Regions from separate parts of the Pectobacterium carotovorum genome, predicted to be linked through region 3. Evidence: predicted binding sites of a transcription regulator. Region 3 holds the regulator's gene; each other region holds the start of a gene.
The links. The regulator Fur, encoded in region 3, represses iron uptake genes when iron is present. The targets are predictions, from matches to a motif close to ATAATAATGAGAACNACTATCAA.

Region 1 (7,496 bases), on a different contig from region 3:
TTCGCTCAGATAATGGCCGTCGAGAACGTCAGAAAGCTGCTGCTGCGCATGGTCAGGATCGAGGTCGGTCAGAAAACCGAGGTTGCCACGGTTCACACCGATCACCTTGATGTCATAGCGCGACAGCACGCGCGCCGCGCCGAGCATATTGCCGTCACCGCCGACGACAACCGCCAGATCCGCCTGCTGGCCGATGTCGGCAAGACTACCCGTCGGCACGTCTTTCAGATTCAGTTCGCGGGCGATCTGCTGCTCGATCAGAACCGAGTAACCTTTGTCGGTGAGCCAGTGGTAAAGCATCTCATGCGTTGCCAGCGCCGTTGGGTGGCGCGGATGGCCGACAATGCCAATACAATTAAACGGCCTGTTCATTGTAAGCGGTGTGTTCATTGCTGTTTTTGTCCTCAGCGTGGTGTATCGGCAGCGGCTGGAACCAATATATGACTGGTTCCCTTGAATCCCCGATTTTGATCCCCATAATAAGCAACTAGCGAGATTAATGCTAAACCGCGGAGAATTTCATGAGTAGTAAAGAACAGAAAACGCCTGACGAGCAAGTGCTGGATCAAAAGGAAGCAGCAAAAGGGCAGCAAGCGGATGCCGCGCCAGAGACGGCAGACGTAGCTGACCCGCGTGATGCGCGCATCGCCGAGCTGGAAGCCCAGTTAAGCGAACTGCAACAGCGTGAACGTGACAATATGCTTCGCGTCCGTGCTGAAGCCGATAACATTCGCCGCCGTGCGGAAATGGATGTTGAGAAAGCGCATAAATTTGCGGTAGAAAAATTTGCCAGCGAAATGCTGCCAGTTATCGACAATCTGGAACGTGCGCTGGACACGGCGGATAAAGCCAATGAATCACTGGCTGCGATGATTGAAGGGGTTGAACTGACGCTGAAATCATTGCTGGATGCAGTCCGCAAATTTGGTATTGAGGTTGTCGGTGATGTAAACGTACCGTTTAACCCAGAAGTGCATCAGGCAATGACGATGTTACCTTCGGCCGATCACCAGCCGAACCATGTCATGATGGTCATGCAAAAAGGCTATACGCTGAACGGCCGTTTGCTGCGTCCGGCGATGGTTGCGGTATCAAAAGCACAAGACTGATACCGTCTACTTTTACGCAGTATCTGCTTTTTACGCACAGTATTTACAACGTACCGTCATACCAAACCCCGTGCCACGCATGGGGTTTTTTGTTTATATTTTGTTAAGATTTGTTTGATAAAAAAGATGTTTTTTAGGTTTTGAATGACTCATCATCTTTAACTATCAAAAGAATTGGTATCACCTCTCTAAATGCACTTGATAATCATTATCGTTTCTGTGAGAGTAGTAAAACACCAGTGTTAGAAGGGTCATACTATGCCGGGTAGCCGTGTTATTGAGTCAACAAGCCGTACATCAAGGAAGATAAAACTCTCTTTGATGGGCCCGGCGTTTATCGCGGCGATTGGTTATATCGATCCGGGTAACTTCGCCACGAACATCCAGTCTGGCGCAGCCTATGGCTATACGCTGCTGTGGGTGGTGGTGTGGGCGAACCTGATGGCGATGCTGATCCAACTGCTGTCCGCCAAATTGGGGATCGCAACGGGTAAGAATCTGGCGGAGCATATCCGCGATCGCTTTCCGCGTCCGGCCGTTTGGGCCTATTGGGTGCAGGCCGAAATTATTGCGATGGCGACCGATCTGGCCGAATTTATCGGTGCGGCGATTGGTTTCAAGCTGCTCTTGGGTGTGTCGTTGCTGGAAGGCGCGATTCTCACTGCTATTGCAACTTTCCTGATTTTAATGCTGCAACAGCGCGGTCAGAAGCCGTTAGAGATGGTCATCGGCGGCCTGCTGCTGTTTGTGGCGGCGGCGTATATTGTCGAATTGGTCTTCTCTCAGCCTGAGTTGTCTGCGTTAGCCAAAGGTATGGCAATCCCTAGTCTGCCGACCTCCGATGCCGTGCTGCTGGCGGCGGGCGTACTGGGGGCGACCATTATGCCGCATGTGATTTACCTTCACTCTTCTCTGACGCAGCACGAAGGCAGCCATACCCGTGCCGAGCGCTATTCTGCCACGAAAGTCGATGTCGCGATTGCGATGACCATCGCCGGGTTCGTCAATCTGGCGATGATGGCGACGGCAGCGGCGGCGTTCCATTTCAGCGGCAATCAGGATATTGCCGATCTGGATAAAGCCTACCTGACGCTGGAGCCGCTGCTGGGTAAAGCCGCTGCGATCATTTTTGGTCTGAGCCTGGTTGCCGCTGGCCTGTCCTCTACCGTCGTTGGTACGCTGGCGGGTCAAGTGGTGATGCAGGGATTCGTGCGCTTCCACATCCCGCTTTGGGTGCGCCGCACTGTGACGATGCTGCCGTCGTTTATCGTGATTCTGTCCGGTATGGATCCGACGCGAGTGCTGGTATTGAGTCAGGTGGTGCTGAGCTTCGGGATTGCGCTGGCGCTGGTTCCGCTGCTGTCCTTCACTGGCAACCGTGAACTGATGGGGCCGATGGTCAACGGCAAATGGGTACAGCGCATCGGGCAACTCATTGTCGTGCTCGTCGTTTCCCTGAATATGTATCTGCTCATTGATACGATGTTGGGGATATAGATCTGAGGCGCATTCCTCTCAACCGGAACTGCGCTACATTATCGATCCAGCATGACTTTACCAACGTAGTGTGGCCCTTCCCATAGCGTCCATTCACCAATGCGAGAGAGTGTTTCAAGCTGTTCCAGAGACGCGATAACGGTAACTTTGGCTGAGATCGTTTCTCCCGGGGCGACTTCACCGTCAAAATGGAATTGCCCCATAAAGTATGCTCCGCTGACCGGATCTTTATGGTTAGGTCGATAGCCAGAGCGGCAGGGAGTACGTCTCGCTGATTCGGCTCTTAAACATAGTCGTACCTGAAATACAGCAGTTTCATGTTCATTCATTACGACACCAGTTCAGAAAAATCGTTAACAGCTCAGCCAGATTACCGGCGCCACAAAAGCCAATAAATTGCAGCTTTTCCGTTTTACAGAATATCCAGTCACTGCCTTCTGGATGTGCACCACGACTTGTAGCTGTAAAAGGCTTGTCAGCAAGTGAGGTTTCAGCTAGATCGATTTTTACTCTCCAGCCTGGGTTGTCCAGTGTATCGATGCTAATGCCGAATGCGTGCTCCCACTTCCCGTTACACTGCGCCTGATACCACCGTTGAATCTCCTGTAACTCGTTCATTAATCATTGTCTCATGAGTATTCAATCTGGGGTTTCTTCGTGGTTTGCTGGTGTTTCAGCATCGGGAAAGATTTCCTGTAATTCCACTCGCTTGCAGATGACAAATCCAGAATCAAACAGCAATGTTTTAACGTCACTTTTCATTTCAACGGATGGAACGAAGCGGGTTTTAAGTACGCTGGATAACGCTTCTTGATAAGCATCCAGTAAGGGTTTAGGCCCTTGCGCGAGTAATCCATTGCCATTATTGCCGAATGTCGGCTCGCCCTGATGCCGATAAGCGTTGATATAGCGGCTCATCGGGCGCCAGTCGTTGAGAATACGTGTGTGAACACTCCAGACTCGCCCAAGTAGTTCGTAGCTTGATGCTGTTGCTGTGGTGGAATAGTACAAGCCACCTCTCGGCGCGTTGTAGTCCCACAATAGTGGATGCTGATCGGTAAAGGTCAGCTCGCCTGAACTAGCAGGTTGAATGTCATGTTCGACAACGCCATAACAGCAAATAGTGAAATGGCGCAGATAAGATTCATGTGGCTCACAGTATACGGAGCAATTGTGTTGCTCGTCATAACGCCAGTTATCACAGCAAAAATGAATCATTAGCGTGTTTGCGTTGGTGTACTGCACGCTGGAAATATAGCCGTTTAAATCGTCGTATAGCGCATCGGCTAGCTGTTCAATATCCATATTTTTTATCCTTTAAGCTGCGGACTCCCAGAAGAAGTGCAGGTATTCCTGTTTATATTCGGCAAATACGGATACCAGCATAAACGTATTGCGGTTAAACATGGTTAATCCGTATCAGATTTCTCGGAAGATTTCCCTGCGGCCTTCCTCAGCTCCGTCACCGGCACGCCGCCGATTCCCCAGTTGTCCGTTTCGACTTCATCAATCACGACGACGGTGGTTTTTGGGTTCTTGTTTAGCACATCGACCAGCAGTTGGGTTACGCCCTCAATCAACTGACGTTTTTGCTCAGCGGTAGCGCCTTCATTGGTGATTTTGATGTTGACGTATGGCATGTGTTCTCCTGAATTATGGTTGTGGTCGACGGTAAGGGAAACAGAGTCCTGCCGCGATGAAAAGTGCTGCTGCGCTGCACAGTATCGCAGGTGCGATAGCGTTGGTATTCGTCAGGGCGCTGGTGAGCAGTGGGCCAAGAATTTGGCCAATGCCGTAAGTGAGCGTCACCAGACCAAGCAGGTTGATGCCGTGCGGCGCGCGTAGCCGTTTGGCTAAGGGCATCACCAGCGAGGTCGTTCCCATAAAGGTAGCACCAAAGCCGACACAGCTGAGTATCAACGCCGTGGGCGAGTGACTTAATAGCGTCAATAGGACGCATACGCCCTGAATGATCAGGTTTGCCGTCAGGCAGGGCAAGGTTCCCCAGCAGTTGGCGGCCCACAGCCAGAAAAAGCAGCCGGGAATGATAGCCAGCCCAACCAGCGACCAGAGATGAAGGGATAAACGCGGCATGTCCAGTGCCGTCACCATCAACGGCAGATAGGTGGCGATGATGATGTACCCGAATCCTGCAAGGCCATACAGCAGCGCAAGTCGCCTCCAGCTAAGCTGAGGCGACTCATCGGTATTCGTCAGCGGTTGCGGCACGACGCTGGATTTAGGCGGAGAAAGGATGAGTAAGGCAAACAGAAGTAGCGCGGAGAGCAGGGCGGCTCCCCACCATAATAGCTCGGCGGTGAGGGCGTAATGCCGTCCGATGATAATGTATTCATTGCCCAATACGATCCCCACGCCGACTCCGGCGTAGAGCGAGGCGATAACGTGAGTCTGCCTACTGTGATGCTGGGTGTGGTGCAAAATGGTCAACGAACCGAAGATCATCATCGCCGCGCTGGCGATCCCGGCGAGGAAACGAATGAGCATGGCCAGTGTCGTGCTGGTGGTCAGGGCCATCGCGAAGAGCAAAACGGCGGTCGCGGCGGCTGCGCTAAACAGCAGGAACATCGGTTGAGAGGTTGAGGCGCGACGACTGAAAGAGAAAAACAGGCTACCGAACAGATAGCCAGCGTAGTTCGCGCTGGCAATGTAGGAAAGCTGGTTGAAGGTGAAACGGCCTTCTTCCAGCATCACGGGCAGCATCGGCGTATACAAAAAGCGCCCAAGCCCCATTCCTAACGCCAGCACGATTGTCCCGAAAAGGGCAAGAGTCAGCGTATCCGAGAGGGGGATAAGGCGAGGACGATCCATCATGCGACAACCCAAAGTGCAGAGAATATGTCGTTATCCTGCCCGTTTTCTTATCAAATAAAAGTGAATAGTAATGAGCAGGTTGATGACGCAACGAGAACGTTTTGTGGCCGCTCTATTCGTTTGCAAATGAAAATCCAACATCAAGGCGTTGTGTTTCTATGCTCTCTCATTTCAAGGATATCGGACAATACATATTAGCTAGTGTCAGTCAGGGACTTGCAACGAGTCATCACTTTTCTCTGTTGTTAAATATTCGCTTACCCATAATAACTGTTAATACTGTCCTCAAGGATTTGGTATCCATTTTATTGATGAGTATAAGTTCTATTAATAATAGTTTCAAATGTTGACTATTAAATTAATTAATTCTTAGAAGGAATATTATTATCTAATGATGATTAGAACATGACGTGGTTTTTTAATATCGTTTATTGAATGTTGAAGATGTTGGGTTTTCTAAAAATATGAATGATTGCTCATTCTTATCTACCTTGGTTTTTTTCGGTCAGCACCAAGTTTTTTTTCTTCTGTAATGAAAATGAAATATAAACATACAATAATTTACACGCTTAGGGAAACAAGTGCGTTTCCATCTATATGGCTGAATTAGTGAGTGTTAGAAGCTAAACATAGCTAGAACTCCAGTCGCCTACGTTATGACTCATATTTATCATTCAAGTTGATAGATTTTCCTTTCAGGTAAATCCTGCCAATAACTGATTGTATGGTACGTCATGTCTATGTAGAACGTGATAATATAATTGCTGTCTGGACTAAACATGAAATTGGAATTTAAAACTAAATCTGACACACTTGCTGCCCTTTATCGTAATCTTAAATTTGCAAATATTTTGCCTAGTTATTCTTTCACCGTTCATGAATGGATATCTAACCGACATAAAGTAGTTGAACATGTACTTGAAGATGATAGCCTCACCTCTGATATTATTGTTCGTTCAAGTTGCACTCTCGAAGACGCTTGTTCCGGAAGCAGTGCTGGTGCTTTTCATTCAGCAAGAAGTTTACGCAAAGAGAATTCAATAACGAAGACGGTTAATGCCGTAATTGATTCTTATGGCCGAATTGATGCGTCTGATAAGGTTCTTGTTCAACCTTTTCTGAAAGGGACTAAAATGAGTGGGGTTGCGTTTAATCGCGATCCTCGAACTGGTTCACATTATGATGTCATAAATTATACTTTTAATGATGACACGTCTCTGGTGACATCTGGACGTGGAACCGATTTGCGGACATATATTTCATCGTGTAATTCTGAGGTTGAGCATGGTGAATTAAAAGGTGTCATTCTTCTCCTCCGAGAATTGGAATCCATTTATGGCGATCGGCCTCTTGATATAGAGTTTGCTGTCGATTCCGATCATCAGTTGATTTTATTACAAGTCAGACCATTTGTGGGCGTTCCTATTGCCAATGTGGAGGTTTGCAGACATCAGCAGCTTTTGCGTGAAATACAGGATGCGACTTCGGAGTTCCTGGCTCCAGATTCGCGCCTCTCTGGACAGAAAGGGTTGTTGGGGATTATGCCAGACTGGAATCCTGCCGAGATTCTTGGTGTCCGGCCCCGTCGATTGGCGTTATCTCTATATCGATTTCTTATAACGGATACCGTGTGGGCAACTGAGAGAAGGAAATACGGTTACAGGGATACACGATATATTCCATTGATTGTGAGTTTACACGGTATTCCGTATGTGGATGTTCGTGCGAGTTTCAATTCACTCGTGCCTGCGGATTTGCCTCAATCTATTTGTGATCGCTTTGTCTCATCTTGTTTACAAAGGCTTATTGATAATCCTCAATTGCATGACAAGGTAGAATTTGAGGTTATTCCTACGTGTTATACTTTTGATATTGATGCCAAACTCGACAAACTCTCGGATATTAATTCAGAAGATAAATTATCTATCAAACGTTCGCTGTTGAACCTTACGCAAAGCTATTTTTCGGGTAATGGTCGCAAAAGGATTGCATCCGATCAGGCGAAGCTCAACAAACTTGTTCAACTTCAGAGAGCGGGCGAGCAATCCAGCATTTCTG
Region 2 (7,496 bases), 260 kb from region 3:
TGGATCTCCGGCAGAATGCGGCTGGCACAAAACATCAGGATAAACGGAGCATGAGAAAGTAGCGACGCTCAGTATGGTGCAGGAGCGATGTCATTAATATGACCCCGCGGCGAAGGTGAAAGCCTAATCGGTAACGGATTGTAAGGGAAATACGTGACAAGCAGAGGCGGCCTGCGGGGATGGCAGAAAACTATCCCCGCAGGCCGTTGTGCTACGAATGTGTGATGACCGACATCAGAACAAAAATCAGAACAAATCGACCCGCACGTCCACGCCAACGGTTCGGCCTTCATTGACCTGCGCGTAGCCCGATGTGCCGCTCATAAAGCCAAAGGTGCGGTAGCGGCGGTCGAAGACGTTATCCACATAGCCAGCGATATTCACCCGGTCGGTGGCCTGCCAACTGAGGCGCAGGTCGGTCGTGGTATAGGTGCCCTGACGCAACGCGTTGTCTCCGTCGAAGTAGTGCGGCCCTACCACATTGAAGGCCAGACGCGGCATTAATGCGCCGAACGAGGTATCAATCAGTCCGTTCAGGCTGGTGCCAGCACCGTAGCGCGGGACGAAGGGCACGCGTTTATCCTGATAGCTCTCACTGTCGCCGGTAAATTCAGAGCGGACATAGGTGCCGTTGATATCCCATGACCAGTTGGGAACGACCTGCCACTTCAGCATCATTTCTACGCCACTGGCATCGGCGCTGCCTGCGTTGCTGAGCGTTTGCATACCGACCGGGCCGGAATACAGCTGCATATCACGCGTGTGAGTATGGAACACGGCGCCCTGAAGCTGCACATTGCCGCTCTGATAGCGCGAGCCGATTTCATAGTTAATCGATTTCTCCGCGCTGTACGGAATGGCCTGTGTGCCAGCGGCAGGTGAATAGTTAAAGCCGGTTGGCTTGTAGCCCTGTGCGACGCGGGTGTAGACACGCCAGTCATTATTCAGCAGATAGCTGGCGGAGAGCTGTCCCAGCACCTGATCGTCATCGACGCTATTGCTGTCGCCCACGTTCATGCCGGAGAACTGCTGGCGATAACGGGTTTCGGCCTTATCGTGCGATACGCGCAGCCCGCCGCCCAGATCGATACGGTCGGTCAGGTGCCAGGTCAGATCGCTGTAGGCGGCTAACGTCTCCGTTGACGTGTTGGCATTGCTCTGCATAAACGGAGAACCTGCCATGCTGTAGGTCAGATCGAGTTTTTCACGCGTGTTCTGCCGGTAAAGGCCGAACACCATATCCACCGTGCGGCCTGCGCCGTGTGTCGCGGCACGCAGTTCCTGCACGTCCTGATTCCAGCGCTCCGGCATGTCGGCAATCAGCGTACCGTTCGGGAAGGTGCGGTCGTAATTCTGCTGCTGCCATGCGCCGATCAGGCTAAAAATCCAGTTATCGGTAGTGTATTTTCCGCTCAGCGACTGGCTGTGCGTGCAGCGGCGCAGTTTAGGATCGGGGGCGCCAGCGGCGATCTCCAGCGTCCGGTTTTTAGCATCGCCAAACGGCAGATAGGTATCCTGTGTGGCGCGCGTGCAGTCTTCCGTTAGTGCCAGACTGGTTTCCCACGGTTGACCCTCGGGAGCCAGCCGCAGTCGAAGATTTCCGACGCTGGACTTTGTCCCGCCGAGGTTGTTGCTGCCCGTCGCGGGGTTGGTCATCGCGCCTGAGTCGACCTGGCGCAGCAGCGTGACGCTGCCATACAGCAGGCCATCCTGAATAGGGCCGCTGAGGTTGATTTTGCCGTGATAGCCGTCGCGGCTGGCGACACCGCCTTCGACATAGCCGCGCGGCGTGCTGTCCGGCTGCTGAGTCACAATGTTGATAATGCCGCCCTGTGCGCTTTTACCGTACAGCGTTCCCTGCGGGCCTCGCAGCATTTCGATGCTTTCCACATCGGAGAGCGTCTGCACGGTGTTGGTGGCGAGCTGTGGTACACCGTCCACGTAGACTGTCACCGCCGGGCTGTAGAAATCCTGTGCGGAAGACACGCCGCGCAGTGAGATCGAGGGGAACAGCAGGCTGCCGTTATTGCCGAGGTTCAGGCCGGGCATCACACGGGTCAGCTTGTCAGTGCTGGTAACACCAGCATCTTTCAGCTCCGGTGCCGTCACAACGGTAGAAGAGACGTTGTTGGCCGAGGCGGAATAGGGCGACTGCTTGCTGGCGGAGACAACAAGCGTATCGTCCTGAGCGGCAAAGGCGCAGGAAGAGAGAAATACGCCGGTTAAGGCAAGCGGATAAAGACGCATTATTTTCATTATGAAGTCCCTGAAAAACTAAAATCGATGTCAAAGGCAACGGTTTCATCACGACACGCTTTAGTTCGATACGGAAAGCTACGATACGGAAAGCTACGGTACGAAAAGCGCGTAAGACAGAGAATGATGAAAGTTAAATGATAATTGTTTGCATTTTTTGAGCTACCCGTATCGGGTCTATTTCAACCCGAATACAGTAGGCTTCCTGCCTGTTTTTCCGTTTTGTTAATCCCGTCCTTGCTGGCTTATGATCGCTGGCACAGCACCGTCAGAAAACACGCGGGAAAGCCGAACAGATAACCGTTTGGCGGGCCACAGGCTGGCGACGGCAAAGCAGGCCAGCACGCCCAGCGTGGTCTGGTAGTTCGTGTGATGCGCTAACTGGAGCGCGGCAATCGACACGATCATAGCGACAGCGGCATCGGTAGATTGAAACAGCGCATAGTCGGATGCAGGCTGATGCGGTCTGACTAGTCCCATCAGGACGTTGTATAACGTGACAAACCCGACGGCGGCGGCCAGATTGACCACGCCAAAGAGCACGATCCACATGTTCAGCGCAAACAGCGGATAGCCGACGGCTAGCGTGATAGCGAGTAGCGCGTGCGTGACCATCACGGGCAACAGGCAGCGCAGTGCGCCCATGCGTCGAATCAGGACGTTGGCGAGCACAATCCCTACGCCGCTCACGGCGGTGCTGTACACGGTCATGACGATGCCCAGTTGGCTCAGGCTAAGCTGTCTGTCGATCAGCATGACGGTCTGTAGCGCCATCATGCCGCGCATCGCCAGATAGAAAATGGCTGTGAAGGCTAATACCGGCCAGAGTGTTTTAAACGTCAGACGATTTAGCGTCGGGCGTGCGGCTTGCTGAGTCTGATGATGCTGAATTTGGGATTGTCGGGTATAGCGCAGCGGCAGGATAAGCATCAGCAGCGACAGCCCTGCCAGCGCGAAGAATCCGCCTCGCCATCCTGCCTGCTCCGCAATGCTCAGGAACGCATAAGAGCCGAATAGAATGCCCAGATAGCTGCCGCCGACCTGTGCGGTATTCGCCAGCGCACGGCTGGCGGCGCTGGTGGTGCAAATCGTGATGCCGTCGGCATAGATATCGTGGCTGGCGGAAAGCAGCGCCAATAACATCAGCGCGATGACGATAGTCAGGACTGAGTGCTCGGGGGAGAGCACGCCAATTGCGACCAGCATCGCCGCCATCGCGACCTGGAGCAGCACCAGACTGCCTAAATAGGGATTACCGCGCAGAGGAAGCGCGTGACGCTCGCCCCACGGTGCCCACAGGCATTTGGCAATCCACGGCAGAAAGGTCAGCGACAGCCAGCTTAACTGCGCCAGATCCAACCCGGCGTGGCGAAAATAGCCCGCCACGCCTTGCATAATGAGTGCGGTGATCATGCCCTGATGAAGATAGAAACACCAATAGGGAAGGTAGCGTGTCATCGGGCTGTCTGTCATGGTTTGTCGCTATCCAGCAGCGTTATCGCCAGCGCCTGTGCTTCAAGCGGGGTGGCGACGACAAAGTAAGCATAGGGTGCCTGTCCAGACTGTGCCCAGTTATCCGCCCATTCCACGTATTTTTGCCTTTTGGCCTCGTCGCTTTCGATACGAATGGCACCTGCGCAGTATTGCTGTTGCAGGCTGGTGTTATCGCGCGTCCACTGAAGGTAAGCATTCATAAAGACGGGGGAACGATGGGGCAGGTCGGCACCGGTCATGCAGAGTACAAAGCGTTCTTGTGCGGCATACAGCTGAGCGATCTGCGCCATATAGCCAGCGGATTCATCGTCGGGCACCTGTTCCGGCATGTGTAAGAACACCACCGGCCAGGCGTGTGTATCAAGGAAAGGGTGTGGTGTTGCAATAGAATCGGGCATGACGGTTTCTCCTGCTTATCATGGAGAAAATGATAATCATTCGCTGTTGTGGCGCTACCCGAATCCGGTCTATTTGTACCCGTATCGGGATGCACGGTGAGGTTGGTTCTCTGCTAAATGTTCAGGCGCTTGAAAGCGGAAGGCGTGACGCCGAACTGTTTTTGGAAAGCGGCGCTAAAGTGGCTGGCGTTGGCATAGCCCAGATCGGTGGCAACCACCATGACGGGTGCGCCTGTGACAAACAAACGACGGCGCGCTTCCTGCATACGTTCGGCCTGAAATAGCCCGTAGATACTGTTATTGAAGAGCTGGCGGAACCCGCGTTTCAGCTTGAGTACGCTTAATCCGGTTTCTCTGGAGAGTATGGCGATAGTGGGGGCCTGTGACAGATCCGCCAGCAGCAGATCTTTGGCCCGCAGCAGCTTTTGGCGATCGGCCAGGCTGAACGTGTCCTGCTGCGGAACGGTGTCGGCATGTCCGGCGACGGCGAGACTCACTAGAATCATGCTTTGCCCCAGCAGCCACAGCGGCGCATGGCGGTTTTCACCGGCCTGCTGCGGATGCGTCAGGCTGGACAGTGCATGGCTTAATACCTGAGCGGTTGCCCGCATTTCGGCATTACAGTCGCAGTGGGTGCAGAGTCGGCCGGAATCCAACTGCTGTTGCAGGTTACCGGTGAGATCCGGCACCCAGTTAGCCAATAGTTCAGGGCTCAGCGACACGGTGACGCTTTCAAACCGTCCAGCATAGGACGACGTGCCCTGACAGTCCGGGGTGTAGCTAATGCAGCCCGAATCTTGCTTCAGCACGTGCTCCCGTCCCCGATCGCCTTTCAGTGAAAATTGCGAATCTCCCTGCAACGAACAGGAAAAATTGATGCGTCCCCAGTCGTCGTGTAAATGCATGGTTGTCGGCTGCCGGAACTGCCCACGCCACACCAGAATATCCAGCCCTTCCTGAAGCGTCGCGCGCAGCAGACTACAGTCCGCACCGGTATCCGGCCGCACGACGTGCAGTTCAGCGATCAAATTCGAAATGGTGACTTCAGGCTCGCTGGTGGCTTTCAGTGGGGAGGCGTTCAATGGGCAGACTCCTGAAGATACGGGTTGCTGTCGTCGGACGATCCGGCCATTGGGCGACCCGAACGTTGAACAATCATAGCAACGCGGTTGATGGCGGTAATCCCATACCGATTCGGGTAGAAATCGGCTCGAATCGGGTAGATACGCAATTGAGAATAGTTATTATTCCTGACTTTATTGCCGCCGTCGAGTTGATTTGCTTGCGTTACGGGTAAGCGACTGTGCGGGAAGGAGAAAAGAGAAAAACTATGCCACATTCCGCTGTTGAGGGCGGTTCATCCGCTGCCACGTCGCATCCTGCGCCACAGAACCGTGCCTGGCACATTATGCACCCTGTAAGAGGGCAAGTTCGTCTGGCGATGTGCCTGTCGGGGCTGTCGGTTCTGGCTGGCATCGCATTTCTGCTTTTTCTGGCGTGGAGTATCCGGCTGCTCATTTTACAACCCGCGTCATGGCCGCTGTTGACGATGGTTGGGGCGGTACTATGCCTGAGCACCAGCTATCTGCTGCGTCTGCTGGCTTTTAATCAGTCTCACTACGCCGCGTTTCGGCTGGAAAATCAAATTCGCAGCGCGCTGGCGGAACAACTGGCGCGGATCCCGCTGGGTGAGGTGCAGCGTCTGGGTACCGGTTCGCTGGCGAAGATCGTTCAGGACGATGTAAAAGCACTCCACCTGTTTGTGGCGGACAGCACGCCGCTCTATGCCCGCGCCTTTGTGGCACCACTGTGTACGGGGGCGTTACTGTTCTGGCTGGACTGGCGTTTAGCGCTGGCGGCATTGCTGGTGCTGGTTGCCGGAGCCGTAGTGCTGAGGCTGGCGATGCGCAATGCCGGTGAGATGAACCAGCGCTACAACCAGGCGCGGGAAGCGGTCAGTACCGCCGTGATCGAGTTTGTGCAGGCGATGCCGGTGGTGCGCACTTTCGATACCGGCGCGTCAACGTTTGGACGCTACCAGCAGGCGCTGGAACATTATCTGGATGTGCTCACGCGCTGGTATCAGCAGGCGGGGTTCTCGGCGCGTTTTTCTTTCGCCGTGCTCAATCCGCTTCCAACGCTGCTGGTACTGGGCTGGGTGGCCTACGGTTTCTATCATTCCGGCGATCTTGATTTCAGCCTGTGGGTAGCCGTGCTGCTGCTCGGCAATGGCATGGCGGAGGCCGTTATGCCGATGATGGCGCTGAATCACATGGTAGCGAAAACCCGATTGAGTATCAGCCGGATTCAGGACGTGCTGGCGCTGTCGCCGCTGCCAGAAGTGGAAAATGATCTCTTGCCCGCGGATGCCAGCGTGAGTTTTGAGCAGGTGAGTTTCCGCTACGATCGGCATGCGAGCGACTGGGTGCTGGAGGACGTCAGTTTTCAGGTGCCAGTAGGCTCGGTTACGGCGCTGGTGGGGGCGTCTGGCGCGGGGAAAACCACCGTAGCACGGCTTATTCCTCGCTTTTGGGATGTGACGGCCGGGCGCATTTTGATTGGTGGTGTTGATATCCGGCAGATGAAAATCGCCACGCTTATGCAGCAGGTGTCGTTTGTTTTTCAGGAGTCATTCCTGTTTGCGGACACCATCGCTAATAACATCCGGCTTGGTTTACCTGAAAAGAGCATGGATGAGGTGATTGCCGCTGCAACAGCGGCACAGGCGCACGATTTTATCATGGCGCTGCCGCAGGGTTACGACACGCTGGCCGGTGAGCGCGGCCAGTTCCTTTCTGGCGGACAGCGCCAGCGCATCGCCATTGCGCGGGCACTACTGCACAACCGACCGATTCTGGTGCTGGACGAACCGACGGCTTTTGCCGACCCGGAAAACGAGGCGCTGCTGCTGGCGGCGCTTGGCGTCCTGATGCGGGGGAAAACGGTCATTATGGTGGCGCATCGGCTGTCGACGATTTGCGATGCTGATCAGATCGTGGTCTTCGATCGCGGTCGGCTGAGCGAATCTGGCCGGCATGAGGCGTTGCTGGCTGCGCAAGGTCGCTATAGCGCACTGTGGCAACATTATGAGCAGGCGCAGAACTGGGCGCTAGGCAGCGCCTCATCGAACAGCGTACAAGCGGGAGAGCGTGTGTGATGAACGAAAACCAGACTGCCATGAGTCATACCGCCATAAATCATGCCGCTATAACAACGCGGCTATTCGCATGGTGGCACACGTACCGTCAACTGGAGCGAGTGACGGGTTCGCAAGCCCGCCTGTTCCGTCGATGCTGCCTGAGCCTGCTGGCGGCAGCGGTGATGCAGGGGCTGGCGCTGGCATGCCTG
Region 3 (7,496 bases):
CAACGGCCTTTTGGTAAAGCGGCTCAACGCCCTGAGTAACCAGATTGTTCCAGTCACGGCTGACGGCCTGCACCAGCGCGGCATCCAGACCCGCATGATCGATAGCATTAAACGCCACCAAATCAGACTTCAGTTTATCCAGCGCGACGAGCGCAGAAGCCTGCTCTTTATCTGCAGTGGTATTATCACCGCTGCGGCGAGCGTCAACTGCACGCGCCAGACGGGTTACCATACGGAAGTATTGATCGTTGCCCTGGTTGATAAAGTTCATGTTCTGAACCAGCAAGGTGCTGGTTTTCGAGGTCGCCGTCATCTCTTTAAAAGAGAACATGGTATATATCGATACGCCACCCCAAAGGACACAAAAAATGCCCAGTACCCATAGCATAGCGGTTCTGATGGCAATATTTTTTATAAGTCTCATAGCTCACTCCAAATCAGGAAAATGGTTAAAAAGATTTTTATCGCTAATCAACCGATATGAATCAGAAAATTCACACCATGAAACAGGTCACTTCTCCCTAGCGTTCACATTTCACCGAGTTGAAAACTCAAAAACCACGCTAACTCATCGGCTAAACACAGAGAATATTTAGCGTTCTCGCTATATTTATTAATATAATTTTTCATATTGAGAATGAATTTACCTGTTTTTATAGATATAAGGCCTTTAATCAGAGAGTTATCATCAAAAGCGCTACCGCCCGCGCCCCGTGTGCGTTGGCATCAGCATGCTGTCAGTGGGCAAGGCAATTTACGCTGAATTTTCACTTTATTCTTTAACATCAAAAGATTAAAACCTTTCCCTTCTGTATTTTCATCGTCTTGTCTGTAAATGGTTATAATTCTTATTTCCATTCATTAGGAATATTCCCGAGAAATGTTACAGGTTTTCAATTCGATAAAAACATTATCTTTTGTATGCATTTTAATTCTCATGAATAGTAACGTACCGTGAGGTGACTTTTATTTCTTACAAAAAGAAGTCTGCTTTTAATTACAATCGGAATTAGTTGTAAAAATAAAAAGCGCATTCATAAAAAATGAAACATTGTTATAAATAAATATCCACCAAGATATTAAGGAAATGTGCGTTTAATCCCAGACGATAACATAATCCCTATTCATTATGGGGAATTTAGCGTCGGCAGAGATGCATTTCGTTTCTTTTACTACCCTCCACATTTCATACGCCTTTGATTTACGCATCCTTACCGATACGAGTTTCTCCTGATGTGAGTGTCTGTTATTATTAACGGATAAGTGGGTGAAACATTACACCATACCATTAGGAATCAAGAGGTTATTCAATTCATGGCACTCATCGGAATATTCTTTGGCAGTGATACTGGCAACACTGAAAACATCGCCAAAACGATCCAACAGCAGTTAGGCACCAACGTTGCAGATGTTCATGACATCGCCAAAAGCAGCAAAGAAGACCTCGAAGGTTTCGATATTCTGCTGCTGGGTATTCCAACCTGGTATTACGGTGAAGCTCAGTGCGATTGGGATGACTTCTTCCCCTCGCTGGAAGAAGTTGATTTCGAAGGAAAACTGGTTGCCCTGTTTGGTTGCGGCGATCAGGAAGACTATGCAGAATACTTCTGTGATGCCATGGGCACCATCCGTGACATTATCGAACCTCGCGGCGCGACGATTGTTGGCCACTGGCCAACAGAGGGCTATTACTTTGAAGCCTCTAAAGGACTCGCCGACGACAATCACTTCATCGGTCTGGCTATCGATGAAGACCGTCAGCCTGAACTGACCAGCGAACGCGTAACCGCTTGGGTAAAACAGATCAGCGATGAGCTGAACCTGAAAGAACTGGTTGGCTAAGCCATTTCGGCTCTGATAATCCCTATCAGAGCCGAAACAGCATTGATAGGTAAAACCTTTCATAATAATTGATACATTTTTTTAACTTCTATCAGTAAACCTGTACAATAATCCCATCGGCTTTGTATGTGCATCATCATTTCCTCATTCATCAACAACGAATTGCGTTGTATACCAATAGTGTGAATGGGGACAATATTGTTAACATTCCCTTGTTTTCATTTTGTATGCGCGGTTCTATAATTGAGACGCTTTTGCATTTTTTGAGCCGACCGATGTCATAGGCTAGGCAGCCTCCATTGATAAGTAAGCAACAGGATTAAACCCGCATGACTGACAACAATACCGCATTAAAGAAGGCCGGCCTGAAAGTCACTCTTCCAAGACTGAAAATACTGGAAGTGTTACAGGACCCTGTCTGCCATCACGTCAGTGCGGAAGATTTATATAAGAAACTGATTGATATGGGCGAAGAGATTGGTCTTGCTACCGTCTATCGCGTACTCAACCAGTTTGATGATGCGGGTATCGTAACCCGTCATAACTTCGAAGGCGGCAAATCCGTCTTTGAATTGACGCAGCAGCATCATCACGATCACTTAATTTGCCTCGACTGTGGCAAAGTCATTGAATTCCGCGATGAGTCTATCGAAGCACGTCAGCGTGAGATCGCAGAAAGACACGGCATCAAGCTATCCAACCACAGTCTGTATCTCTATGGGCATTGCAGTGAAGGGGATTGCCGAGAGGATGAAACCCTGCACGATTCCACACGATAAATCGACCGCATAAAAAAATAAAACCGCCGAGGCGGTTTTATTTTTGTCTTCTTCCCGGTGGCGTTAGCCTACCCAGGTATCTCGCAGTCCAACCGTACGGTTAAACACCAGATGTTCTGCACTGGAGTAAACGCGGTCAGCACAGAAGTAACCTTCGCGCTCAAACTGATACGCCTTCTCTGCTTCTGCCTGTGCCAGGCTCGCTTCTACAAAACCTTGCGTAATCTTCAGTGAGTCTGGGTTAATCGTCGACAGGAAATCTTCTGCCGCACCCGGGTTCGCCACACTGAACAGACGATCGTACAAACGGAATTCTGCAGGTACAGCGTGTGCCGCAGAAACCCAGTGAATCACGCCTTTTACTTTACGTCCATCAGACGGATCTTTGCTCAGCGTCTCTGCATCATAGCTACAGTAAACCGTGGTGATGGTGCCCTGCTCATCTTTTTCAATGCGATCTGCTTTGATCACATAGGCATTACGCAGACGAACTTCTTTACCCAGCACCAAGCGCTTGTACTGTTTGTTGGCTTCTTCACGGAAGTCAGCGCGATCGATATAAATCTCACGGCTGAATGCGACCTGACGTGAACCCATTTCCGGCTTGTTCGGATGGTTTGGCATCGCGACAAATTCTTCGTGCCCGGCTGGCAGATTCTCGATCACCACTTTGACCGGATCCAGTACCGCCATCGCACGCGGGGCGTTCTCATTCAGATCGTCGCGGATACAGGATTCAAGCGCGGCCATTTCCACGTTGTTATCCTGCTTCGTGACGCCGATGCGCACACAGAATTCACGGATAGAAGCTGCGCTATAACCACGACGGCGCAGACCAGAGATGGTCGGCATACGCGGATCGTCCCATCCTTCAACGACGTTTTCCACAACCAGCTGATTCAGCTTACGCTTGGACATAATCGCGTATTCGAGATTGAGGCGGGAGAATTCGTACTGACGCGGATGGCAAGGAATCGTAATGTTGTCCAACACCCAGTCGTACAGGCGGCGGTTATCCTGGAATTCCAGCGTACACAGTGAATGCGTGATCCCTTCCAGCGCATCGGAGATGCAGTGGGTGAAGTCATACATCGGGTAGATGCACCACTTGTTACCCGTCTGGTGGTGATCGGCAAATTTAATACGGTACAGCACCGGATCGCGCATCACGATAAAGGACGATGCCATATCGATTTTTGCACGCAGGCATGCCGTGCCTTCCGCAAACCCGCCGTTACGCATTTTTTCAAACAGCGCCAGGTTTTCCTGCACGGTACGGTCGCGGTAAGGGCTGTTTTTGCCCGGCGCCGTCAACGTACCGCGGTATTCACGGATCTGCTCGGGCGTCAGTTCATCGACGTAAGCCAGCCCTTTACCGATCAGCTCAACCGCATACGCATGCAGTTGATCGAAATAATCAGAAGAATAGCGAACGTCGCCGCTCCATGAAAAGCCCAGCCACTCGACATCACGTTTGATCGACTCAACGTACTCGATATCTTCTTTTACCGGGTTGGTGTCGTCAAAACGCAGGTTGCATTGCCCCTGATAGTCACGCGCGATACCAAAATTCAGGCAAATAGATTTTGCATGCCCAATATGCAGATAGCCATTCGGCTCTGGCGGGAAACGCGTCTGAATATGGTCATGCTTACCGGACGCCAGATCTTCATCGATAATCTGACGGATAAAGTTGGTTGGGCGGGCTTCAGCCTCACTCATTCTTCATTCCTCAATGCTAAAACGACGTATAACCGACAATGATCCAACAAGCTACGCTGGGAAACAACCGTTAGTTTCATTTAATTATTCATAACGAAAAAAAAGGGCAAGATTGCCATCTCGCCCTATCAATTTCATCAGCATAGCGTCGTTATATTACGCCTTGCTGTGCTCTGCTTTCAGTGCGTTCGCTATCGATTCAGCCTGTGTGCCCACGACAATCTGTACGCTTTGCTTATTCAGACGAATAACGCCCGCCGCACCTAGACGCTTCGCCTGTGCATCATCAACCAGAGAGGAATCCGCCACGTTCAAACGCAGACGCGTGATACAGGCATCAATACCGAGCAAATTGTCTTTCCCACCCAGCGCCTGCAAGTAACCCCGCGCCAGTGACGCTGCATCGCCTGATTTCTCGCTCGCGGATGCGGTACTCACGTCATATCCATCAGCTTCGCTACCGCTCACGGCCAGCTCACGCCCCGGCGTTAACAGGTTGAAGCGCGTGATGGTAAAACGGAACACCACGTAGTAAATGACAAAGAATGCCAGCCCCTGTGCAAGCAGCATATACCACTGGGTAGCCAGCGGGTTGCGCGAGGATAGCACCATGTCCACCAGACCAGCACTGAAGCCAAAGCCGGCAATCCAATGCATGCTGGCCGCGATAAAGACGGAAAAACCCGTCAGTAACGCATGCAGGAAATACAGCACCGGCGCCACAAACATGAATGAGAACTCCAGCGGCTCGGTGATCCCGGTGAAGAAGGAGGCAAATGCCGCCGCCAGCATGATCCCAGCCACTTTGCTTTTGTTCTCAGGACGCGCGCAGTGATAAATCGCCAGCGCCGCACCCGGCAGGCCGAACATCATAATCGGGAAGAAGCCCGCCTGATAACGTCCGGTGATCCCCACTACGGCTTTACCTGAATCAATAGACTGCTGGCCAGCCAGGAAGTTAGGAATATCGTTGATGCCCGCGACATCGAACCAGAACACGGAGTTCAGCGCGTGGTGCAGCCCAACAGGAATCAGCAAGCGGTTAAAGAAGGCATAAACCCCGGCGCCAACCGATCCCAGCTGTTGAATATGTTCGCCGAACGACACCAGCGCATTGTAAATCACCGGCCAGACGTACATTAAAATGAACGCCACCAGAATCATCAGGAAAGAAACCAGAATCGGGACCAAACGGCGTCCGCTGAAGAACGACAGCGCCTTAGGCAGTTCAACCTGACTAAAGCGGTTATACAATTCGGCGGACATCACACCGACCAGAATCCCGATGAACTGGTTTTCAATCTTGCCAAACGCAGCGGGCACCTGTTCAACAGGGATCCGTTGGATCATGGCGACAACGGCTGGTGAACACAGCGTGGTCACCACCAGATAGCCAACAAAGCCGGTCAATGCCGCCGCGCCATCTTTATCTTTCGACATACCGTACGCGACACCAACCGCAAACAGCACGGCCATATGCCCGATAATCGCTTCACCCGATTTGATGAGGAGTGCCGCCAACGCGTTCTCGCTTCCCCAGCCAACCGGATCAATCCAGTAACCTATCCCCATCAGGATAGCGGCAGCAGGCAGCGTCGCGACAGGCACCATCAATGCCCGACCGACTTTTTGTAAATAGCTCAGAGTACTCACTTTTCCCTCTCTTACCTTTGCGAGGTAATGAAATGTTGTGGGGCAAACAAACCTGCCAATAAATTTCACTGCCGAAGAACGTCGCTGTCGAAAAACGCCATTGTCGAAAAAATGTGGCAGCGGTGGTTCTCAGGGGGAGTGTAAGAAAAATAATTCGCTACACAAATTAAACCCCGTAATTATGTGATAAAAATCACCAAAAAACTGCATACAAAAAGTTTATACCTGAATAAAACCCCAACTTATTTCAAGATTAAAAAAAACGGAGTAGACTAATTTTAATGCATAGACAAAACGCGCAGCTGGCGCGATTTGCGCAATAACGTATTTAATTCCACTAAAAATCAGGAGAGCGCTGATGAGACTCATTCCTTTAACCACCGCCGCCGACGTCGGAAAATGGGCCGCCCGCCACATCGTTGAGAAAATTAACGCTTTCAAGCCCAGTGCAGATCGCCCTTTTATTCTGGGATTGCCGACAGGCAGTTCACCGCTGGAGGCCTACAAATCGCTGGTCGCCATGCACAAGGCGGGACTGGTGAGCTTCAAACACGTCATCACCTTCAATATGGATGAATATGTCGGTCTGCCGACAGATCATCCAGAAAGCTATCATACCTTCATGCATCAGAATTTTTTCAATCACGTTGATATTCCGCGTGAAAACATTAACCTGTTGAACGGCAACGCAGAAGACACCACAGCAGAATGTCGCCGCTATGAAGAGAAAATAAAGTCCTACGGGAAAATTCATCTTTTCATGGGCGGCGTGGGCAATGATGGACATATCGCCTTCAATGAGCCCGCCTCCTCTCTGGCTTCCCGCACCCGCATTAAAACGTTGACGGAAGAAACCCGTATCGCCAATTCCCGTTTCTTCGGCGGGGACGTCAGTCTGGTGCCTAAATTTGCCCTGACCGTGGGCGTCGGTACATTGCTGGATGCAGAAGAAGTGATGATTCTGGTGACCGGGCGCAACAAGGCGCTGGCGCTACAGGCTGCGGTAGAAGGCAACGTCAACCATATGTGGACCATCAGCTGTCTGCAGCTTCATGCCAAAGCCATCATGGTGTGCGACGAGCCTTCAACGATGGAGCTGAAGGTAAAAACTGTTAAATATTTCCGTGAGTTAGAAACGGAAAGTATGAAGAACCTCTAACCGATCGCGGGAGTCGATGATGTACGCGTTAACCCACAGCCGGATTTTCACCGGCCATCAGATTCTGGATAATCACGCCGTGGTGATTGCCGATGGGCTGATCGAGCGAGTCTGCCCACTTGCCGAGCTCCCTGCCGGCATTGAACAACACGACCTGGGCGGCGCATTCCTCGCTCCGGGGTTTATCGATCTCCAGTTGAACGGCTGCGGCGGCGTGCAGTTCAACGACTCGCTGGACACGATCTCTGTCAAGACGTTGGAGATCATGCAGCAGGCAAACCAGCGTTCAGGCTGTACCAGTTTTTTACCTACGCTGATTACCTCCAGCGATGCCTTCATGA
Region 4 (7,496 bases), on a different contig from region 3:
GCTGTTATTTAATGGTGGCAAAGACAAACTATTCCCGACGCAATCCGTTGAAGATGCCTACGCTAAAATGCACAAAGTGTGGCAATCCCAGCGGGCAGACAGCAAGCTGCAAACCAAGATCTGGCCTGAGCTGGGGCACGTGTTCTATCAGGAACAGCAGGAAGAGGTGTTTCGCTTTCTGGACCAATGGCTAAAACCCTAGCCGACAGTGCCTGAATTATCTACTCTAAATAATTCGAGTTTCATGACAAAACGTTAACGTTTTGAACAACGCGAAGCGTTAGCCCTTTAGGGCGATGCTCAGTCATGAGCATCGTAACGCGGCAAGGGAAGGACAAATTCGTCGGGAACGAATTTGACCAGCCAACGGCTGGCCTCCGGTGAGAGACAGGATGTCTCTCATTTAATCCCGATGAGCTTACTCAGGTAAGTGATTCGGGTGAGTGACAAATCTGCCAGAGGCAGGTTTGAACGCTGCTTGCAGCGGCCCCAACGGGGCGAGGTCCACGAAGTGGGCCGAGTAGCGTAGCCAACGCACATGCAACTTGAAGTATAACGAGTGTAATAAGTTTTTTGATAACATCAGCTTACTGATGCATGACTCGCCTCTGCGTGCCGCGGCATTCAGAGGCTTTTTAATTTTACAGGGATGAAGTGATGAAGAAATACCTGAGTATTATCATGATGGCCTTATGGCTGTCGGGCTGTAATGGCGAACAAACACTGAACGAGGGGAAATACCTGGTTGAGGATATCCGTGTGGTGTTTGATAACAGTAAAAATCCTGAAGCCAATGAAAACAGAGATAACCTTCAGAAACATATCGCACAAAACCTCAAGGGCATTAAAAACGACCTCTATTTTAATCTGACGCCGACGCAGGTGAGTTACTACAGCGAGGATGGCGAATATACCGAGGAGATGAAAGACAACCGTATACAGGTAAACGGTATGTGGCACACGCTAAAAATCACCGGGAGAAACACAGTTACGTTCGTATCCGATAAAAGCGCTGCCTGTGCGTTTTATTATTGTGAAATCACCATGGTCTTGAAAAAGACGGAAGAACAGTCACCCGGTTTACTCAAAATCCAGCAGCGTTTTGAAGAACATAAAAAAGCCTATCAGGCATGGCTTCTTAAAGAGAAAGCGGCATTTAATCGCGTGCCGATGGATGATTTCCCCGGTATCCCCTTTTATCCCAAAGAGTATTTTACGATTAAGCTGCCGTTTAGCATGTACGACAAGCTGAGTTTGTGGGAACACGGGACTTATGTTCGCAGAATGGGGCGTCTGCTTATCGATCGGGAAAATAAAGACACGCAGATCTACACCTATCGAGATAAGCAGAATAATACCGATTTTGACCTGTTGACCGTTAGCGCGGCAAAAGAGGATTTTAATCTGGCATCGTGGCTGGAAGGGCAAAAAGGTGTGTTATTCCAGTTGGAAAACGGCGCGGCCTATGATAATCAACGGGGAAAATTGGAAGCCGTCTATTTTCAATATGATGAGGCTAAGCAGCGCTACTTTATCGGGTTAGCGAATGCTGAGGACACCATCGCGTTAGCCAAAGCGTTTGCCGTACTGCGTACGATGGATGAACGTTACCGCGGCGAACAGGCATTGTCGATGTACGATCTGGCATTATCTCAGCCGGAATTGGAAGCGAAGTATGGCGTAAAGATCGCTGATGAATTTAAGATCGCAGAAATGCATCAGGCTATCTGGAAAGCACTCGAACAGCGCATGGAAAAGCCGGAACGCTTTATTAAACGGAGCATGTCAAAAACGCGCATTGAAATAAAATTCCCGTCGGAAGTGTTTAAGTACGATGTTTATTTTAAGGTAGCTCCTCAGTCGATTCCTGAACTCATGGCTGAAACCAAGGAGATCGTCCCTGAAGGTAAAGAAGTTGATGACATTTTTATTTATGGCGACAGCGCGTTTGTCGGCTATGAATACGATGTGAATGTGGGAAGTGGACTCACATTACAATTTTTAGTCCCGAAAGATGCAGGAACGCCTCTGGAACGCCTGATGTTCCTGCATGTGTTACGTCAGCTTGATGTGACGCGATTCCCAGCTATTTCCGCGCAAGAGAAAAAGAACCTGTTTATGTATGGCGAAGCGACGTCTTTTAAAAACAACCTTGATGATCGCTACTTCAAAGTAAACGAAGGTCTTATCGATAGCACAGGCAAGTTGATTATCAAGAATCCTGATGAGGGCTATTTCGATTTTAAATATCGTGCTCCCCATATACTGGCGACCCACTATAAACCTCTGGGGGAAGGGAGCTATTCCAGTGAGCCGGGTGTGACGGTCTTTGATGAAAAAGGGAAATGGCTTTCCCATCAGGCAGATTGAGTTGCTGTAGCGGTGTGTTGATAACGGCGCTGCCGATAAAAAGGCTATCGACAGCGCCAGAAACCTAAAACCGTTATTGCGATTTTAGTCGTGGAAAATTAAAACAGTAGCCCGAGTAAATAGCGCAAATCGCCTTCCTGTCGTAATGCGCAGCGGTCGGCGATCTGGTTGCTGTCGAGGTGCGTCAACGAACCGAGCGTTTGTTGCAGCTTGGCACGGAGGTCAGTAGGGCGTGCCGAGGTTTCCTGACGTGTGGTGCGCTGAATTAGCGTGCCGCCGTTACGCAAGTGCAGTGTAACTTCATGAAAACGCGCCTCCGGGTCAAGCTCGTCGGGTGGCGCGGTTTCATCGGCACGGCGTATGACGCGATTCGCCAGTGCGGAGATTGTGATTTCAACCGGGGCTTCCGAGAAATGTGCCAGCTTCAGTTCCCCTTCCATCAGCGCCGCCGCAATCACATATTCCAGACTGAATCGTGCTTCTACGCCGTTTGTCGCGTTACGGATAAACGGCGCGACATCGCCGCCTGGCGGGAACGTCACCGTGATCTGTTCGATGGCATCGGCCAGATCGGCGTCCGCATCATTCTGCTTACGCCACTGTTCCCGCAGGGCAAAAGCCGCCTCGGCAGCGCTGTGGGTGCCGCCACAGGTTGGGTAGCGTTTGAACTCCAGACCGGGGGAAAGCATACGCCACGGCGCTCCCCAGTTTTCAACCAGCAGTTCCGGCTGTTGTTTTTGATCGCCGTGCGCCGTAAGAAAGGCGTCAATCACCTGCTGTGTGTTGCCCTCGAAACCCGCCAAGCCTAGCTTGACGGCGGTTAGCCCCGATCTGGCTGAAAGCCCGGCATGTAGGGGTTTGACCGCTGAACCAAACTGCGCCCGTAGCCCTGCGGCCTGCGTGGCAGCCAGACCGATAATGGTCTGCGTCTGTTCTACCGATGCGCCAGCCAGACGTGCCGCGGCGGCGGCGGCGGCGATAGCGCCGAGCGTGGCCGTGTTATGGTAGCCGAGGCTGTAATGACGCGGGCCGCATGCCAGCCCGATTCTGCCTGCCGCTTCCACACCGATCACATACGCCGTCAAAAACGCCTCTTCCGTTACGGATGAATCCTCTGCGGCAAGGGCAAAGAGCGCGGGCAGGATGACGGTGCTGGGGTGTCCACGAAACGCCGGATGGTAATCGTCAAAGTCCAGTACGTGGCCGGAATAGCCCAGAATCAGACTACGCGTCAGGCTGTCCGTGCCGCTGAATACCTGCTTTAACGGCGCGAGCCCGCTATCGGCAATGGCCCCCTGTGCAATCGGGAGCGCGGTGGAGATGAAGTCAGTCACCCCGTTACGGGCGGCCTCTATCGCTTCCCGATTGGGTTCGCTATGGATGATGTGATGGGCAAGCGCTGCGGTGATATCAGTCTGATTGGTCATGGGTCGTCATGTGTGCTGGCAGAAAAATAGTAATTTACTGTGCATCGCTGAATAGCGATTAATAACCAAACGGAATAATAAATTCCATTTGGTTATTAGTGATGCGGAATCAGAAGCGGTCTTTTAGCTGCCCTGGTGTAATACCGAATGCGCGGCGTAGGGCGGTGGCAAAGTTGGCGGGGCTGTTGTAACCAGCGATGCTGGCTGCTTGCGCAATACCGATGCCATCTTTTTGCAAGGCCAGCATGGCGCGCTGTAAGCGGCAGTTACGCAGGTACTCAAACACGCTCATATTGAACGTCTGACGAAAATGGCGCTGTAGCGTGCTTTCACTCATGTTGACGCTTTTGGCGATCTCACTCATCGAAAGATGGTCGGCGCTGCCGCTTTCCAACATATCTCTGATCTGTTGAATGCGATGGTAGCCGCGTAGGGTGACGCCGCTGCTTTTCTCCTGCGCTACGCTGGCCGTTAATGACGTCAACGCCTCGATAATCAGGCTCATGCACTGCGTTTCCAGATAAAGACGCTGGAGTGGTGTTTGGCAAGGTTCAGCGTCCAGCGTTTGTAAGGCAATGGCCAGCGCCTGTCGGGATGGTGTCCACAGGTGTGTCGCCAGATGGGTCTGTGTGAAATCGTGGATGGCCTGCCAGTCGCCAACGGTATCCATCATGTTGCCATACAGCCATTCTCTGTCGAACGTCAGCGTAATCGTTCGCTCATATTCATCACGCTTGCCGATGCGGGTAAACATCGTCGGTTCCGTCAGCGAAATCAGCGAGGCGGGCTGGCTCTCTCCCAGATGCAGTTCCTGATGGCCAAATGAGATATGTGCATTGCCACTTACCACAATGGCGAGCTTGATTGCGTCATCCAGCAGGTTTTGGGTTTTCATGTTGTGGCGATTAATCACATCTGCGGTATGCAGAATCAGGTGCGGATTGAGCTGCACAACACTGAACGACCCAAAGAGCACCGGCGTGTTATCGATCAGCCGGGGGCCGATAAAACGGTAATTATTCGCAACCAGACTCGATTGCTGAACGATGTGATCTTTATAGATCGGCTTTGATGACTGAGTGAAGCTGCGCACGTGATTACCTACCTGATTAAACCCTTCGACCTGCGCCTTCCATTTTGATGCTTTGGCAAAACATTTTGCTGCTAGAGCAAACCCCGTCCTGAATGACAAATGTAACAATGACCGCGCCAAAATGGTAATGCAAATACTTCTCAATAGCATTTTTCGTTGGGGACGTCACATTGCACGATAAATGCATTTTCCATTTCCGGCAATGCGGAGAAAAGGGCTGATTGATTACACACAGTATTCCATAACAACACGCCGTGATGCCCGCTGGCATGACGCTCTCTCCCGATAACCGCCACGTCTGCGCGTTTTATCTCCGCCATTATTCAGCGTTTTTGCTGATTGTCGTTAGGTGTCGCTGTACCGGCTGCGATGTTGCTCCTTTTTCAGGCTACTTATTCATTTCTTACAGGGCAGGATAATTTTGATGAAACTACCACAATCGCGTCGTTATCTGGCGACGCTCATTGGCGTTAGCTGCGGGATGACATCGTTTCTGAGCGCTGCGCAGACCTCGACCACTCCTTCTACAGAACCCGCTCCTCAGGTGCAGAATCAGGCTGAAAGTAAGGCATCGGGCGATACGATGGTGGTGACGGCTGCAGAGCAAACCCGCCAGGCGCCGGGCGTGTCGGTGATTACGGCTGAGGATATCAGCAAACGTCCGCCCGCTAACGATCTGTCGGATCTGATTCGCACCATGCCGGGCGTCAATCTGTCCGGTAACTCAACCAGCGGCCAGCGCGGTAACAATCGCCAGATCGATATCCGCGGTATGGGACCGGAAAACACGCTGATTCTGGTGGATGGCAAGCCGGTATCGAGCCGTACTGCCGTGCGTTACGGCTGGCGCGGTGAGCGTGATACTCGCGGTGATACCAACTGGGTGCCTGCCGATATGGTGGAGCGCATTGAGGTGCTGCGTGGCCCGGCGGCGGCGCGCTATGGTAACGGTGCAGCGGGCGGCGTAGTCAATATCATCACTAAACAGCCGAGTCAGGAATGGCACGGTACCTGGAACACCTACCTGAACGCTCCGGAGCATAGCTCGGAAGGTGCAACCAAGCGTACCGATTTCAGTCTGATGGGCGGCCTGACCGACAGTCTGAGCTTCCGTCTGTTTGGTAATCTGAACAAAACCCAGGCTGATGCGCGCGATATTAACCAGGGACATCAGTCCGCACGTGCGGGCAATCAGTCAGCTTCACTGCCTTCCGGGCGCGAAGGGGTGCGTAATAAAGACATCAACGGCCTGTTGCGTTGGGATATGACCAAGCGGCAGTCGCTGGAATTCGAAGCGGGTTCCAGCCGTCAGGGCAATATCTATGCGGGCGATTCGCAAAATACCAACACCAACCCGCTCGTTGTTAGCAATTACGGCAAGGAAACCAACCGCATGTACCGCCAGAATTTTGCGGTTACGCATCGCGGCTACTGGGACAGCGGCGTCAGTTCTACGTCGTATCTGCAATACGAACGTACGCACAACACCCGTATCCTTGAGGGGCTGTCCGGCGGTTTAGAAGGGATTTTTGATACGACGAGCCCGAACCAATATGGCACGATAAAGCTGGATAATTTCACTGCGCATAACGAAGTGAATGTTCCGCTGAATCTGTGGGTCGATCAGGTGTTAACGTTCGGGGTTGAGTGGAACGAGCAGAAGATGACGGATCCGGTGTCGAACACGCAGACGACGACCGAAGCCGGGAGTGTGGGTTCGTTGAGCAGCAGTGGTCGCAGTGAGAAATCCGCCGCTCGTCTGGCTTCCGCCTTCGTGGAAGATAACGTCCAATTGACGGACAGCACCATGCTGACGCCAGCGCTGCGTGTTGATCATCACAGCACGGCAGGCACCAACTGGAGCCCGTCGCTCAACCTGTCGCAGGAATTAGGTGACGACTATACGCTGAAGCTGGGTATCGCCCGCGCTTACAAAGCGCCGAACCTGTACCAGACCAACGAGAATTACCTCCTTTATAGCCGTGGACAGGGCTGTGCTGGCGGTACGTCCTGCTACCTGATCGGTAATGAAGACCTGAAAGCGGAAACCAGCCTGAATAAAGAGATTGGTTTGGAGTTTCATCGCGATGGGTTGATCGCGGGCATCACCTACTTCCATAACGATTACCGTAACAAAATTGAAGCAGGCAACAATGTTATCGGTAAAGCGGTGGGCGGGACGAATAAGGATTATGCCAACGCCAATATTTTCCAGTGGGGCAATGTACCGAAAGCGGTTATTCAGGGGCTGGAAGGTAACCTGACCGTTCCTGTTACGGAAAGCATCAACTGGCGTAACAACCTGACCTGGATGCTGGAGTCTAAGAATAAAACCACGGGCGATTACCTGTCGATTACGCCGGAGTTTACCCTGAATTCATCCGTGGACTGGCAGGCGACAGAGAATCTCTCCTTCCTGGCCGATGTGACCTGGTATGGTCGCCAGAAACCGAAGAAGTATAACTACAAAGGTGAGCGTGTAACGGGTAGCGCAACCAATGAGTTAAGCCCTTATGCGCTGTTCGGGTTAAGCAGTACCTATACGTTTAACAAGAACCTGAGCGTGACGGGCGGTGTAGAGAACCTGTTTGATAAACGTCTGTTCC

Region 1: a site for Fur is predicted at 1,308-1,330, ahead of R9X49_RS14455 (Nramp family divalent metal transporter). Genes of this name have one in related genera too.
Region 2: a site for Fur is predicted at 2,394-2,416, ahead of R9X49_RS03440 (TonB-dependent siderophore receptor). Genes of this name have one in related genera too.
Region 4: a site for Fur is predicted at 5,018-5,040, ahead of R9X49_RS16010 (TonB-dependent siderophore receptor). Genes of this name have one in related genera too.

The regions. Positions count from the first base shown of each region.
Region 1 covers NZ_JAXAFK010000002.1:545,248-552,743, forward strand. Annotated here, with positions in the region: gene nadK (NAD(+) kinase) at 1-372, opposite strand, end outside; gene grpE (nucleotide exchange factor GrpE) at 522-1,109, shown strand; gene R9X49_RS14455 (Nramp family divalent metal transporter) at 1,368-2,606, shown strand; gene R9X49_RS14460 (hypothetical protein) at 2,645-2,809, opposite strand; gene R9X49_RS14465 (immunity 53 family protein) at 2,928-3,224, opposite strand; gene R9X49_RS14470 (hypothetical protein) at 3,246-3,911, opposite strand; gene R9X49_RS14475 (4-oxalocrotonate tautomerase family protein) at 4,016-4,246, opposite strand; gene R9X49_RS14480 (MFS transporter) at 4,260-5,438, opposite strand; gene R9X49_RS14485 (PEP-utilizing enzyme) at 6,218-7,496, shown strand, end outside.
Region 2 covers NZ_JAXAFK010000001.1:811,279-818,774, forward strand. Annotated here, with positions in the region: gene R9X49_RS03440 (TonB-dependent siderophore receptor) at 247-2,256, opposite strand; gene R9X49_RS03445 (MFS transporter) at 2,482-3,729, opposite strand; gene R9X49_RS03450 (hypothetical protein) at 3,726-4,148, opposite strand; gene R9X49_RS03455 (AraC family transcriptional regulator) at 4,262-5,230, opposite strand; gene R9X49_RS03460 (hypothetical protein) at 5,230-5,445, shown strand; gene R9X49_RS03465 (ABC transporter ATP-binding protein) at 5,479-7,305, shown strand; gene R9X49_RS03470 (ABC transporter ATP-binding protein) at 7,326-7,496, shown strand, end outside.
Region 3 covers NZ_JAXAFK010000001.1:549,359-556,854, reverse strand. Annotated here, with positions in the region: gene R9X49_RS02380 (methyl-accepting chemotaxis protein) at 1-424, opposite strand, end outside; gene fldA (flavodoxin FldA) at 1,315-1,842, shown strand; gene fur (ferric iron uptake transcriptional regulator) at 2,172-2,621, shown strand; gene glnS (glutamine--tRNA ligase) at 2,685-4,343, opposite strand; gene nagE (N-acetylglucosamine-specific PTS transporter subunit IIBC) at 4,500-5,996, opposite strand; gene nagB (glucosamine-6-phosphate deaminase) at 6,355-7,155, shown strand; gene nagA (N-acetylglucosamine-6-phosphate deacetylase) at 7,175-7,496, shown strand, end outside.
Region 4 covers NZ_JAXAFK010000003.1:286,194-293,689, reverse strand. Annotated here, with positions in the region: gene R9X49_RS16030 (dienelactone hydrolase family protein) at 1-202, shown strand, start outside; gene R9X49_RS16025 (hypothetical protein) at 658-2,370, shown strand; gene R9X49_RS16020 (MmgE/PrpD family protein) at 2,469-3,797, opposite strand; gene R9X49_RS16015 (AraC family transcriptional regulator) at 3,907-4,890, opposite strand; gene R9X49_RS16010 (TonB-dependent siderophore receptor) at 5,315-7,496, shown strand, end outside.